DNA from 3 places in the Micromonospora sp. NPDC049047 genome. Region 2 is predicted to be linked to each of the others. Evidence: riboswitches for the same ligand, from Rfam matches in the RefSeq annotation. Region 2 holds a riboswitch; each other region holds the start of a gene.
What was found. A riboswitch is a leader RNA that binds a small molecule or an ion and turns the genes downstream of it on or off. The one in region 2 is predicted to bind cyclic di-AMP.
Positions count from the first base shown of each region.

Region 1: another riboswitch for cyclic di-AMP. It lies ahead of AB0B86_RS25510 (C39 family peptidase); the one in region 2 lies ahead of AB0B86_RS04400 (hypothetical protein).
Region 3: another riboswitch for cyclic di-AMP. It lies ahead of AB0B86_RS06730 (NlpC/P60 family protein); the one in region 2 lies ahead of AB0B86_RS04400 (hypothetical protein).

Region 1 is NZ_JBEZEY010000019.1:115,886-120,638, forward strand. Features, by position in the region: gene AB0B86_RS25500 (CDP-glycerol glycerophosphotransferase family protein) at 1-1,364, shown strand, start outside; gene AB0B86_RS25505 (alpha/beta fold hydrolase) at 1,397-2,143, opposite strand; gene AB0B86_RS25510 (C39 family peptidase) at 2,277-3,125, opposite strand; cyclic di-AMP (ydaO/yuaA leader) riboswitch at 3,356-3,497, opposite strand; gene AB0B86_RS25515 (hypothetical protein) at 3,782-4,552, opposite strand; gene AB0B86_RS25520 (hypothetical protein) at 4,687-4,753, opposite strand, start outside.
Region 2 is NZ_JBEZEY010000002.1:301,045-305,797, forward strand. Features, by position in the region: gene AB0B86_RS04395 (carbonic anhydrase) at 1-388, shown strand, start outside; gene AB0B86_RS04400 (hypothetical protein) at 446-1,465, opposite strand; cyclic di-AMP (ydaO/yuaA leader) riboswitch at 1,470-1,600, opposite strand; gene AB0B86_RS04405 (YibE/F family protein) at 1,767-3,137, opposite strand; gene AB0B86_RS04410 (copper-translocating P-type ATPase) at 3,537-4,753, shown strand, end outside.
Region 3 is NZ_JBEZEY010000003.1:234,024-238,776, forward strand. Features, by position in the region: gene AB0B86_RS06720 (pyridoxamine 5'-phosphate oxidase family protein) at 1-39, opposite strand, end outside; gene dcd (dCTP deaminase) at 139-717, shown strand; gene AB0B86_RS06730 (NlpC/P60 family protein) at 780-1,820, opposite strand; cyclic di-AMP (ydaO/yuaA leader) riboswitch at 1,834-1,969, opposite strand; gene AB0B86_RS06735 (N-acetylmuramoyl-L-alanine amidase) at 2,204-4,171, shown strand; gene AB0B86_RS06740 (NlpC/P60 family protein) at 4,227-4,753, opposite strand, start outside.

The DNA of each region.
Region 1 (4,753 bases), on a different contig from region 2:
AGGTCCGCACGGCGAACCTGCCGGTCCGCGCCTGGACGCCGCTGCTCGCCGACCGGCTCGGCACCGCCCTGCTCGGGCTGCTCGCCGTGCTGGCGCTCGCTGCCGCCCTCACCCTGCCGGCCGGCGTGGCGTTGGCAGTGAGTCTGCTTGTCGGCGCGGGCACCGGGGTGGTCGCCCTGGACCTGGCCCGGCGGCGGTTCCGGCCGGGCGCCGGTGGCGGGCCGGTGGCTCGGGCGCTGCGCCGGCACCAGCCGGAGTTCCTGCTCTACTTCTCCGCGCCGCCCGGCTCGGAATACCAGGTCACCATGTGGCTGCCGTACCTGGAACGGATCGGCCGGCCGTTCCTGGTGGTGCTGCGCGAACCGGAGTTCCTGGCCCCGATCGCCGCCGCCACCGACGCGCCGGTGGTCTACTGCCCCACCCTGCGGGCGATGGACGAGGCGCTGGTGCCGAGCCTGCGTGTGGCGTTCTACGTCAACCACGGGGCGAAGAACAGCCACTGCATCCGCTTCACCCAGCTCACCCACGTCCAGCTGCACCATGGCGACAGCGACAAGGCGCCGAGCGCCAACCCGGTGTCCGGGATCTTCGACCGGATCTTCGTGGCCGGCCCGGCCGCGATCGACAGGTACGCCCGCGCCGGGGTGCAGATCCCGGCGGACAAGTTCGTGGTGGTCGGCCGCCCGCAGGTCGAGTCGATCCAGGTACGGTCCGAGCCGGAGCCGGGGATGGCGCACCCCACGGTGTTGTACACCCCGACGTGGACCGGGCATCACGCCGACGCCGACTACTGCTCGCTGCCGGTGGCCGAGGGGCTGCTGCGTCGGCTGCTGGAGCGCGGCGCGACGGTGATCCTGCGGGCGCACCCGTACACGACACAGAACCCGGCCTCGGCCCGCCAGTTGGGCCGGCTCACCGAACTGCTCGTCGCCGATCGGGCCCGCACCGGCCGCCAGCACGTCGTCGGTGCCGCGGCCCGCGAGCTGAGCCTGACCGAGTGCGTGAACCGGTCGGACGCGCTGGTCTCCGACGTGTCCGGGGTGATCTCGGACTACCTCTACTCCAGCAAGCCGTACGCGGTCACCGACATGGGCGACGAGGGTGACCGGTTCGCCGAACGGTTCCCGCTTGCCGCGTCGGGTTACGTGCTGCGCCGGGATCTGTCCAACCTGGACGACATGCTGACCGCGCTGCTGGACACCGATCCGCTGGCCGCGGAGCGCTGGGCCACCCGCCGACGCTACCTGGGTGACTTCCCCGCCGAGGCGTACGCCGACGCGTTCCTGACCGCCGCCCGCCGGGAACTGGCGGCAACACAGGACCCCGCCGCCGAGCGCGCCCGGCAGCTCTCCCCTCTGGCCTGACCCGGACTGTCGGCCCACCCGCCCCGGGACGCTCAGCGGTACGGGTCGAGCAGCGCCAACACGGCCGCTGGGTCCTCCACGTGAGCGTTGTGCCCGAGCCCGGGCAACGTGGCGACCGGTACGCCGTACTCCTTGAGTTGTTCGTCGGTGACCATCGGGTCGTGCTCGCCGCGCGCCAGCACCACCGGCACGTCGGTGGCCGCGAGCAGCGCGGCCAGGTCGGGCTCGCCGACGGCGAACGCGGTCGGGTCCATGGCCAGACGCCAGCGACCGTCGACCTGACGAAGGCCGGCGTCCACCACCGGATGGTCCGGCGGGAGCAGACCGGTCAGCCCGGAGACGCGCAGGTAGCGACGGGCCGCCTCGGTACGGCTGGCGAACCAGCTCACCGGGCGGGCGGCCAGCTCAGCGGCATGTTCCAGCTCGGCTGGTGACCAGAGCGCCTTGATGCCCAACCCGACCACCGCGTCCACCGGCATCCCGGCGTCGCGCGCGGCCAACGCGAGGCCGACCACGCCACCCAGCGAGTGCCCGAGCACGACGAGCCGGTCGTCGGGGGCGAGTGCCTGCGCGATCCGCTGGGCGAAGCCGGCGAAGGAGTACGACGGCAGCGGCGACGCCCAGCCGTGACCGGCGAGGTCCGGTGCCAGCCACCGACCGGGCCAGTGGTGGGCCAGATGCGGCGCCCAGGGCAACCACACGTCACCGGTCGCGCCCATCCCGTGCAACAGCAGCAGGACCGGCCCTCGACCGGCGTGACCACCCGATTCATCCACCACGGCCGCAGTCTCCCACGGTTCCCGGCCCGGTACGAGAGTCGTCGACGGGGCGTACCGCGGACCGCCGTGGAAGACGCAGCGGGCGCCGGCCCCTTGTGGGGGACGGCGCCCGCTGCGGTCCAGCGTGCCCGGGTCAGGCGGAGTAGCCCCGGCTGGCGATCCAGTTGGCCAGGTCGATGGTGGTGATCCAGTACGACGGGTCGGCAGCGTTGGCCGAGTCGGCGATGCGCACCGTACGGCCGTTGTCCTTGTAACCCACGACGGCGATGTAGTGCCCGCCGCCGTAGGAGTGCCAGCCGCCGTCGGTGTCGGTGGCGTCGCCGACGACGTTCGCGACAACGCCCCGGCCGTCGGTGATGGCCTTGACGACATCGGCCTGGAGGCGGTCCATCTGCGCCGGGCTGGGCGCGCCGGCGAACATCCGGGTCCGGTACGGGGAGCCCTTCACCTCGGCGTTGAGCACCCGGGTGGTGTCCTCGGCCGAGTTGGTGCCCATCTCGGTGGTGCCCAGCTCGGCGCCGAGTTCCTCCTGGGTACGGTCGATCCCGGCGGCGCTGAGCGCGTTACGGGTGGCCGCCGGACCGCAGTTGTAGTAGGTGTTCTGCGCCTGGTACTCGTAGTCGAGCACCTTGGTCGCGGGCGGCTTCGGCGGCGTCGGCTTACGGGTGAGGTCCGGGTTGCTCGTGGCCTTGGCGGCGGGCGCGGCGGCGCTGGTGGCCGGGGCGGCGCTTGTCGGCGCTGCGGTGGCCGACGGGGAGGCGTCGCGCACCTCGCCACGGGAGGCGGCGACGTCGCTGCGCAGCTCGGCGACTGTGGTCGCGGTGCGCTGGTCGGCCGGCGCGTCGTCGGCGGTGGTGAGCAGGGTGCCGGTGGTGCCGGCGATCACGAGGGCCGCGGCGGAGGCGGCGATGATCTGGTACGGGCGCTCGGTCGCGATGCGACGGAGCTGACGCTGCAGGGTGTGCTTCACGGGGTCCTCCACGGTCGGGGGGAGAGCGGCACACCGGGGGCCGGACCGGCATCCGGGCAGGCGCCAGCGCGCGGACTGTGGTCCGCGGATGGTGAACCGCTCAGGGGACGCCCGGCGGGGCCGGGCGGTTAGGCGATGACCCGGGGGTCAGCTCACCGTCGCTTGACGAATGAGCGGGGGCACCGCTGCGCCGTGGAGGCGAGGGAACAGCCGAGGGGTGGGGAGGTGCTGCACGAGAATGGAACTCCTTCCGACACCGCCTACCGGGTTAGCTGACGGATTCGGGCGGGAAGATCGCCCTACCGCGGGCCGATGCTCGCGGATTCACCCCGGACTTACTGATGGGTCCCCGGTTCGTTCATCACGATTGAGCGGGTCGGCGCGGCGTCGCGTCTTGCGATCGATTACCGCACCGGACGGGACGACACTACTGGCCCAACCACACGGTGCCAAGCCAGGCCCACCTGCGTAAACCCGAAACTGCACGGCAATTTCTGCGCGTATTGCCGATGACGTGACTCGATGGGACAAGCGGTTACGGCGACGCCTACGGGCCACAACCGGACAGGTCGCCGAGAGTGCGGCCAGAACGCCGTGAACAATCGAGCCGAACGTGCCGGACGCCCGATTCTGGAATCCCGTGAGCGGGCTCACATAACGGATCGGGCTCAACCCACACGGGCTGGGCGCCAGCGTGCCACGACGGCGGGACGCACCGCCCCGCGGACCAGCCGGCGCGCGGGCGCCCGACTCGGCCGCAGCCGGGCCGCTGCCGCTGCGGCCTCCTCGGCAAGGCTGCGCGCCGACTCGGCGGCCAACTCCGCAGCCCGCCACAGGGCCCGCTCCGCGTCGGCGGCGGCCTGGTAGTCGGCCCGTCTCTCCTCCCGGATCGACCGACTGAGCAGCGCTTCCTGCTCGACCGGGTGCCGCCGGGGGTCCCAGCCCCGCCGGTGTCCGAACACATCGCTGAGCTGGGCCATGCTCAGGTCGCCACGCCAGTACGCCGCCATCGCCGCGCGGTGCAGGTAGCGCTCCCGGGCGGCGTACTCAGCGGGGGTGCGGGGGGTGTCCGGGGTGGGTAGCGCCCCGCAACCCGCGAAGCGGCGGGCGGCCGTGTCCGCCTCGTCGTACCGCGTCCAGGCGCGTTCCACAGCTTCCTGACTGGTCAGCCAGGCATCGCGTCGCCGCTGGGCCGTCCTGGCCGCGCCAGCGGCGGCGACGGCGACCTCCTCGGCGTACCGGCGTCTGTCGAGGAGTTCGGCCGCGGCCACCTCGCGCGCCGTCGGTGCGGCCGGGGACGGGTCGTCGGTGGGCCGGTCCCGTTCGGGCCGGGCGACAAGCACGGCCAGCACGCCCAGCGCGAGCAGGAGCAGGGCCGACCAGATCGCAGCGGCCTGCGGCACCTCGGTTACGAACTGGTAGAAGACGGCGGTCTCCATGGTCGGCACCTCGCGGAGGAAACAGAGCGATGGGGAGCCCCGCCGGCCAGCGGGCCACGGCGGGCCACGGATCGGCGGGAAGGCGGAGCTGGTGGATCGACAGGGTGCGGCGACGGGGCGCCTGCCCCGGTGGCTCAGCGCCCGGGTGGACCCCGGGGTGTCCTACCGCTGGAGGCGTCGACGAGGGACCGCCGGTCGGGC
Region 2 (4,753 bases):
CGTCCTGGGCACCCCCCTGGTGGTCGTGCTCGGCCACGACTCGTGCGGGGCGGTGCAGGCGGCGCGGGAATCCGTCGCGACCGGCACCCAACCGGCCGGGCACCTGCCGGCGGTGGTAGATGCAGTGCTGCCCAGTCTGCGTCGGGCCGAGGCCGAGGGCGTGGACGACATCGACGGCATCGTCGACATCCACATCGCGCAGACCGTCGAGACGTTGCTCCGGCAGTCGCCGGTGCTGGCCGCCGAGGTGGAGCGGGGGCGCTGCGCTGTGGTGGGCGTGTCGTACCGGCTCGCCGCCGGAGTGGTGCGCCCGGTGGCCGCCGTGCCGGCCGGCTTCGCGACGCTCGGCGTGCCGGCCGGGTCGGCTGACCCGGCTGCTGCCGCCTGACCTGCCGAGGGCCGCCCCGCAGTACGCGGAGCGGCCCTCGGCAACAGGTGGCGCGGGTCAGAGCATCGACATGTGTACGTGGTCGGTGTGGTTCGACGGTCCGCTGTAGGACTTCCAGCCGGTCGCCGGGAACCAGATCTGCCGGTTCCAGATCACGTAGTAGATGCCGAGCCGGTCGGCGTTGCGGATGAGGAACGCGGCCACGTTGTTGCCGTACATCCGGGTGTCGTTGTTGTGCCACGGGCTGAAGCCGCTCTTCTGCAACGACCAGTCGCAGGCGCGGCCCTTCGGGTGCTCGTACGGTCCACCGTTGCGGTGACAGCCGACGAACCGGTTGAATCCGGCGGCCTTGACTTCCTTGTACGCGTGCAGCGTCCGCGGCGTGACGCAACCGGACGTGGTCGGGTCCTTCTCGCTGCAGGACTGCGGCTTCCAGTCACCGTCGGCGGTGCGACCCGGGCCGATCTTGGCGACCTTCGAGGTGGCGTCGACCAGGCCGCCGGTGAAGCCCTTGCCGCCGACCAGGGCGAGCGCCTTGTCGGCCTCGCTCTTGCGCTTGGCCATCACGGCGGTCTGCTTCTGCTGCTCCCGGACCTCGGTGTCGAGGAGCAGTTTGGCCTGCTCGGCGCGGGACTTCGCCGCGTTGACCTCGGCGAGCTTGTTCTCGTTCACCATGTTGATCTCGTCGAGCATCGCGGCGCGCTGGACGAACGTGTCCGGGGCGTCGCTCTCCAGCAGCATCGCGAGCGCGCCGATCCGACCGGTCCGGTACGACTGGGCGGCGATCTGCCCGACCTGTGGTGTCAGTGCGTCCAGGTCGGCCTTGGCCCGGTCCACCTCCAGCGCCAACTCCAACTGCCGCTTCTTGGATTTGTCCAGCTTGGACTTGGCGGCGGAGTAGTCGCGGTTGACCTGCTCGATGAGGTCGGTGATGAGCTTGGGCTCGTCGTCCTCCTCGTGCCCGGATGGTGTGGGGGTCGTCGGAGCGGCGTGGGCCGGGAGAGGCCCGGCGAGCACGGTCAGTGCGGCGATCACGGCCACCACGGGTGTCAACCAGCGGCGTAGGGGTGCCGTCACAATGTTCCCTTCCCTCGACCGCCGACCGGGTTAGCTGACGGGTTCGGGGCGGAAGTGGCCCCTACCGCTGACGCGGATTCACCCCACACACCTGGGTCCCCGGCTCGCCGGTTGGCGATTGGGCGGTGGCACCGCAGGCGCCGCTTCGCGCCTTCATCGGTAACCGGCAGCGAGGTTACCCGAGAGTCGACTCGGTGAGCTACGCCTGGATGCCGACCAAAAGTGTCATTTCGCCATAGCGTTTGGTAACCAGTGACGCGGTTCTCAGGGGGGAGACCCGATCTGGTCACGCTGAGGAGTGTCACCATGCCGTATCCGTGCTCCTGTTCGACTCCGGCCACCCGTCGGTGGCGGTGGATGCGGGCCGGGTCCGCGTCTCGTCCGGCTCGTCGGATCGCGCCGTCCGCGGCGCGTTGAGGGCGGCAAGTGCCTCCGCCGGGTCCGGTTGGGGGCGCGGCCCGGGGGCGTCGCCCGGCGGCGTGGCGTCGACACGTCCGGCCGTGGTCACGATCGCGGCCAGCCCGGTGGTCAGTGGCACGGCGGCGATCAGCCCGAGTGTGGCGACCGCGCTGCGGACGATTTCCTGCGCGAGGAACTCGCTCGTGAGAATCTGCCCGATCGGCCGCGAGTCGGCGGTGAGCAGGAGCAGGAGGGGCAGCGACGCGCCCGCGTACGCCAACACGATGGTGTTGACGGTGGAGGCGATGTGCGCGCGGCCGACGCGGGTCGCCGCCCGGTACAGCTGTATCCGGGTCAGCCCGGGATTGGCGTTCGCCAACTCGGTGACGGTGGCGGCCTGGGTGACCGTCACGTCGTCGAGCACCCCGAGCGAACCGATGATGATCCCGGCGAGCAGCAGGCCGTGCAGGTCCACGTCACCCTGGAACATCGACAGTGTCGTCGCCTCCTCACTGCCGAAGCCGGTGAGGTGGGTCGCCGCGGTGGCGATGGTGGCGAGCGCGCCGGTCAGTACCAGGCTGCCCAGGGTGCCGAGCACCGCGACCGAGGTCTGCGCGGTGACGCCGTGGGTCAGATAGAGCACCACGAACATGATCAGGGCGGCGCCGACCACCGCCACCAGCAGCGGTGATCTGCCGGCACCGATGCCCGGCAGTACGAAGGTGAGCAGGATGGCGAAGCTGGCCGCCAACCCGCCGAGCGCGGCCAGCCCCCGCCACCGGCCGAACGCGACGATCGCGGCAGCGAAGACCACCGCCAGCCACACGAGGGGAGTGCCGCGCTGGTGCTCGGCGATGTTCCAGTTGCTGGTGGCGGGATCGGTAGGGTCGGTCAACTGGACCAGGATGACCTCGTCGCCGACGTCCACCCGTGGTGCGCCCGGACCGTCGGGCACCGGTGTCCGCACCTGCTGGCCGGCGGCGGGGCCGTCGTCCACCCGGACGTCGACAGTGCCGCACGGCCCGGCGCCGGTCCTGGGTGTGTCCTCGGGGCTCGACGGCAGCGGCGGGCACGGCTCGGTCACCACGCGGGTCACCGTGCCGGCGTAGCGCGGCACGTCCGCTCCTCCGTCGGTCTGCGTCGCTCCTCCGCGCGGCCAGAGCAGTGCCGCGGCGAGCACTGTGGCGACGAAGAGGGGCACCACCGTCACGACGAGGATCCGTCGCACCCGGGGCGGGGCGGACGGCGCGGGACGGGCGTGGTCGGAACCCAAGTCGAGACTCCCAACGATCCGGTGCGGGATACGTGTCAGCGGGCCGCGCGGTTCACCGTTTCGACGCGAACGCGCCGGACGGCGGTGCGGTTCGCTGCCTGCCGACCGCCTGATCACTGACGGTCAGTGCGCGGCCGGTCGGCCGCGTCACCACGCCGTCGCGGCGTCCGGATGTGCGGCGGCATGCGCAGGGCGATCATGGGAGATGCTAGTCAGCCCACCGGGAGGTTGCCGGGCGCGCCGGAGCGTCGAGCGGCCGAACCGCCCGCGTGGTGGCCGTCGGGCCGGCATGTTGGAAGCATGTCCGCTCCGACCCCACCCGAGCACCCACAGCGCGCTGCACCCGTGCCGCACGAAAAGCACGCCGGACACGACAAGCACGCCGGGCACGATCCTGCCATGTTCCGCCGCCGGTTCTGGGTCTGCCTGGTGCTCACCGTCCCGGTGGTGCTGACGAGTCACCTCGTGTCGGATCGGCTGGGCCTGGCCGGAGGCGCTGGCTCCTGGGTGGGGCCGGTGCTCGGCTCGGTGGTGTTCTGGTGGGGCGGTTGGCCGTTCCTGGTCGGTGCGATCCGGGAGGTGCGCGACCGGGCGCCCGGGATGATGCTGCTCGTCGCGATGGCGATCACCGTCGCCTACACCGCGTCCCTGGCCACCAGCCTGGGTGCCTTCGACCTGGACTTCTGGTGGGAGTTGGCAGCGCTGGTCACCATCATGCTGCTCGGGCACTGGCAGGAGATGAAGGCCATCGGGCAGGCCCGGGGGGCGCTGGCGGCGCTGGCCGCGCTGCTGCCGGACGAGGCGGAACGGGTGGCGGCGGACGGCCGGATCGAGGTGGTGCCGGTGACCGTGCTGCGGCTCGACGACGTGGTGCTGGTCCGGCCGGGGGGTCGGGTGCCGGCGGACGGCCGGGTCGTCGGCGGTGGCGCCGAACTGGACGAGTCGATGATCACTGGCGAGTCGCGACCGGTCGCGCGGTCGACAGGTGACCGGGTGGTGGCCGGCACCGTCGCCACCGACTCGGCGATCCGGGTCCGGGTGGAGGCGGTGGGTGAGCAGACCGCCCTCGCCGGCATCCAGCGGATGGTCGCGCAGGCCCAGGGCTCCGGCGGGCGGGCCCAACTGCTTGCCGACCGGTTCGCCGCCGCGCTGTTCTACCTGGCAACCGGCACCGCCGTGCTGACCGTGCTGGTCTGGACCGCGCTCGGTCAGCCGGACCAGGCGGTGGTCCGTGCGGTCACCGTCCTGGTGATCGCCTGTCCGCACGCGCTTGGTCTCGCCATCCCGCTTGTCGTCGCGCTCTCCACCGGCCTCGCCGCGCGGTCCGGGATCCTGGTGAAGGACCGGTTGGCGTTGGAACGGATGCGCACCGTCGGCGCGGTGCTCTTCGACAAGACCGGCACGCTGACCCGGGGTGAGCACGGGGTGACCGACCTGGTGACGGCGGCGGGCGTCGGACGGGACGAGGTGCTGCGGATCGCGGCGGCCGTCGAGTCGGACAGCGAACATCCGTTGGCCCGGGCGATCGTGGCGGCGGCCGAGCCCGGTGGCGCGGCCCGGGCCGTCGGGTTCCGGTCCCTGCCGGGCCGCGGTGTGCAGGCGACAGTCGACGGCAC
Region 3 (4,753 bases), on a different contig from region 2:
TCGGGGCTCGTCGGCGGCGAATTCGGACCAGGAAGCCATGCGAGCATTCTATCGAACAAATGTACGAGCAGCGACCTCGACGCGCTGGTCACCGGCACCGAATCCGGCCAGTTTCGGCAGCGCCGCTATGGTGGTCCGATGCTGCTCTCCGACCGCGACCTGGTCTCCGAGATCAAGGCCGGCACGCTGGGCCTGGAGCCGTTCGAGCCCACCCTGGTCCAACCCTCAAGCATCGACGTACGGCTGGACCGGCTGTTCCGGGTCTTCAACAACCACCTCTACACCCACATCGACCCGGCGATGCAGCAGGACGACCTGACGTCGGCGGTCGAGGTGCCCGACGGGGAGCCGTTCGTGCTGCACCCCGGGGAGTTCGTGCTCGCCTCGACACTTGAGGTCATCTCACTGGGCGACCAGCTCGCCGGCCGGCTGGAGGGCAAGAGTTCGCTGGGGCGGCTCGGGCTGCTCACGCACTCCACCGCAGGCTTCATCGACCCCGGCTTCTCCGGTCACGTCACGCTCGAACTCTCCAACGTGGCGAACCTGCCGATCACCCTCTGGCCGGGCATGAAGATCGGGCAGCTCTGCATCTTCCGGCTCTCCTCGCCGGCCGAGCACCCGTACGGCTCGGCGGTCTACGGATCCCGTTACCAGGGGCAGCGGGGCCCGACGCCGAGCCGCGCCTGGCAGCACTGGCGCACCTGGCCGACCCGCTGATCCCGTGACGACGAGGGCCCGCCGCGACGAATCGCGACGGGCCCTTCGGTCAGCACCCTCGATCAGCCTGGGCGGCCGTAGCTGTGGATCGGGCCGTCGTCGACCTTCTTCATCTTGATCGGTTGACCGGCCTGCGAGGCGTGCACCACCCAGCCGCCGCCGACGTACATGCCGACGTGGTGGATGTCGCTGTAGTAGAAGACCAGGTCGCCGGGGCGCAGGTCGGCCCTGCTGACGTTCTTGGTGACGCGGCTCTGCGCGGCGGCGTTGTGCGGCAGTGACACCCCGGCCTTCGCCCAGGCGGCAAGCATCAGCCCGGAGCAGTCGTACGAGTTCGGGCCCTCGGCACCCCAGACGTAGGGCTTGCCGATCTGCGCGCAGGCGAACTTGACGGCCGTGCCCGCGGCGCCGCCGGGATAGCTGCCGGGGCAGGGAGCCGGGCGCAACGGACCGCCACCACCGCTGCCGTACACCTTGAGGCGCAGCTTCTGCAGCTTGTCGATCTCCTCGTTGATCTGCTTCTTCTTCGCCGCCAGTTGCGCCTCGGTGCGGGTCAACTGGGCCACCATCTGGTCGAGTGGCGCCTTCTGCCCGGCCAACTGGTCGCGCAGGTCGGCCACCTCGCGGACGTCCTGCTGCTGGTTGTGCGCGAAGCGGTCGAGCAGTTCGAGTTGACCGACCACCTCACTCGGTGACCGGCTGCCCAGCACCGCGTTGACGGTAAGCACGTTCTCGCCCTTGTAGGCGCGCACGGCCAGGGCACTGACCTTGTCCATCGCGGCGTCGACCTGACGCTCAAGCGGGGTGATCCGGGCGGCCAGCGCCTCGGCCTGCTTGCGCTTGGCGGCGAGGTCGATCCGGGTGGCGTTGTGCTGTTCGATGATCGGCTCGAGTTTGTTCCAGTCGGCGTCGATCTGGCGCTCGATCTCGGCGACGGACGGGTCGGCGTGGGCCGCCGTGGCGCTGCCGGTCAGGACGACGGCGACGCCGGCCAGTGCGGCGAGCGCGGTGGTGAAGCGGGACCAGCGTGGACGCGGCACGATCGACGTCGGGCCGGCTGCTGCCGACCGCTCGGACGACGGCCGCGGGGCATGGAGTGCCACCGGGGTTCCGTACTCCTTCTTCCTGACCGCCTACCGGGTTAGCTGACGGGTTCGGGCGGGAAGTCGGCGCCCTACCGCAGTGGCTGCGGATTCACCCCGGGGGACATGGGTCCCCGGTTCGTTCGGAAACGACTCGGCGGTGTCGGTCCGTTACCGCCCGGGCTGGACGGAGCTGCTATCGGGCCGACGAATGACCAGAGTAGAGACGCTCGTTACCACTTCGCAACCCGTGCGGCCGTGACACTCCGTACCGATCCGAGAGGGTCACCGACCGTACGTGAAAATTTCTTTCCCTACTGATCGATGGATGGAAAGGTATTGACGCGGACTCCCGGCCGGCGCGAAGGTGACCTCACCTTCACCCGCGCAATACAGGGGGTTCAATGCATCGTCCAACCCTGCTCGCCGCGACGGTGGCCGCCGTGGTCGCCGCCGCGACCACTGTCCCGCTACCTGCCAACGCCACTGCCGCACCCGCGACCGACCGCCAGCAGCAGTACGCCGCCGCGGCCGCCGAGTACGGCGTACCGACCGACGTGCTGCTCGGCCTCTCCTACCTGGAGTCCCGCTGGGACAGCAACGCCGGCACCCCCAGCACCAGCGGCGGTTACGGCCCCATGCACCTGACCGACGCCCGACACGTGGCCGCGCTGCCAGTGGGCGGCCACCACGACACCGGCACCGAGGACCCGCGCGGCGACGACTCCCGTACCGCGCTGGCACCTGCGCCCCGGCCGGCCGAGGACCCGGCGCCACCCGCCGCCGCGTTGCAGACCGTGGACGCCGCCGCCGCGCTCACCGGCGCGACCCCCGACGCGCTGCGCACCGACGCCTACGTCAACATCCGGGGCGGTGCCGCGCTGCTGGCGTCGTACCAGCGGGAGTTGGGCGCGCCGATCGGTGCCGGCACCGACCCGGCCAGCTGGTACGGCGCGGTGGCCCGCTACGCCGGCGCGGACAGCGCCGACGCCGCGGCGGCCTTCGCCGACGAGGTCTTCACCACCATCGGCGCCGGAGAGTCCCGGGTGACCGACGACGGGCAGCGGATCGCGCTGCCGGCCCGGGCGATCCGCCCGCAACGCTCCTGGCTGGACCGACTGGGTCTGCGCCGGCTCGCCCGCCCGGACGGGCTGGAATGCCCCCGGACCATCTCCTGCGAGTGGATTCCGGCGCCCTACGCGGCGTTCGGCGACGGGGACTACGGCAACCACGACCTGTCCGACCGACCCGCCCGGCAGAAGATCGAGTACATAGTCATCCACGACACCGAGGGAAGCTGGGCCACCACCCTGCAACTCGTGCAGGACCCGACCTACGTGAGCTGGCACTACACGCTGCGCTCGGTGGACGGGCACATCGCTCAGCACGTGAAGACCAAGGACGTCGCCTGGCACGCCGGCAACTGGTACGTCAACGCCAAGTCGGTCGGGTTGGAGCACGAGGGCTTCGCGGCGCAGGGCACCTGGTACACCGAGGCGATGTACCGGACCTCGGCGAAACTGGTCCGGCACCTCGCGCTGCGGCTGGGCATCCCGCTTGACCGCCAGCACATCATCGGCCACGACAACGTGCCAGGCACCACCGCCGCGACCGTCCGTGGCATGCACTGGGACACGGGTCCGTACTGGGACTGGACCCACTACTTCGAACTGCTGCACGCACCCCGGTTGGACACCGGCACCCCGGCCACCGGACTGGTCCGGATCGATCCGGACTTCACCACCAACCAGCCCGCGTTCGTCGGCTGCGTCACCGCCGGGGTGCCGTGCGCGCCGCGCGGCTCCTCGGCGGTGGTGCTGCGCTCCGCACCGGCCGCGGACGCGCCGCTTGTGAATGACATCGCGCTGCGCCCCGACGGCACCCCGAACACGATGGAGGTGTCCGACCACGGTGCCCGTGCCTCCGCCGGCCAGACGTACGCGCTGGCCGGCCGGCAGGGTGACTGGACGGCGATCTGGTACCTGGGGCAGCGGGCCTGGTTCCACAACCCGGCGTCCACGCCCACCGCCAGCTGGACCGTCGGCCTGGTGGCCACCCCGAAGCCCGGCCGGACCACCATCCCGGTGTACGGGCGGGCCTACCCGGAGGAGGCGGCCTATCCGGCCGGCGTGCCCTACCAGACGATCTCGCCACTGCAGTACACCCTGGCCGCCGGGCAGCGGTACGCCGTCGGCGCGGTGCTGCCGGGCGAGTACTACCGGGCCAGCACCGTCGACGGCTCGTCACCCGGTGACTGGACGGTGATCCGCGGCAAGAACCGGTACGCGCAGATCCAGTTCGGCCACCGCATCATGTACGTCGACCTGGCCGACGTGCAGCTCCTGCCGTCCCCGGTGGGCGCACCCCGCTGAGAACCACGACGGCCCCCGGTCGGAATGACCGGGGGCCGTCGTCGCGTGGTGGGGATCAGCCAGGTCGGCGGAAACCTGCGACCGGCATGGTGTTGATGCTCGACACCTGCACCGGTTTACCGGCACGTGGGGCGTGCACCATCTGGTTGTTACCCAGATAGAGCCCGACATGGCTCAGGCCGGAGTAGAAGAAGACCAGGTCACCGGGGCGGGCGTCGGCTCTCGCCACGGCCTTCCCCTCATTCCACTGGTCACCGGTGTGGTGGGTGAGGTAGATCCCGGCCGACTTGTAGGCGTACTGGGTGAGGCCCGAGCAGTCGAACGAGTTCGGACCGGTGGCGCCCCAGACATACGGATCGCCGACCTGCTGGCAGGCGGTCTTGATCGCCTTCTGCGCGGCCACGGCGAGCACACCGTTGATGGTCGGGCAGCCGGCGGTCTTGACAGTGGTCTTCGGCATCGACGCCTCGAGCTGCTTGATCTCGGCGTCGATCTGCTTCTTCTTGGCCGCCAGATCGTTCTGCTGCTTGGTCTGCGTGGCGATCAGGGTGTCCAGCTTCTGCTTCTCGCCGTCGTACTTCG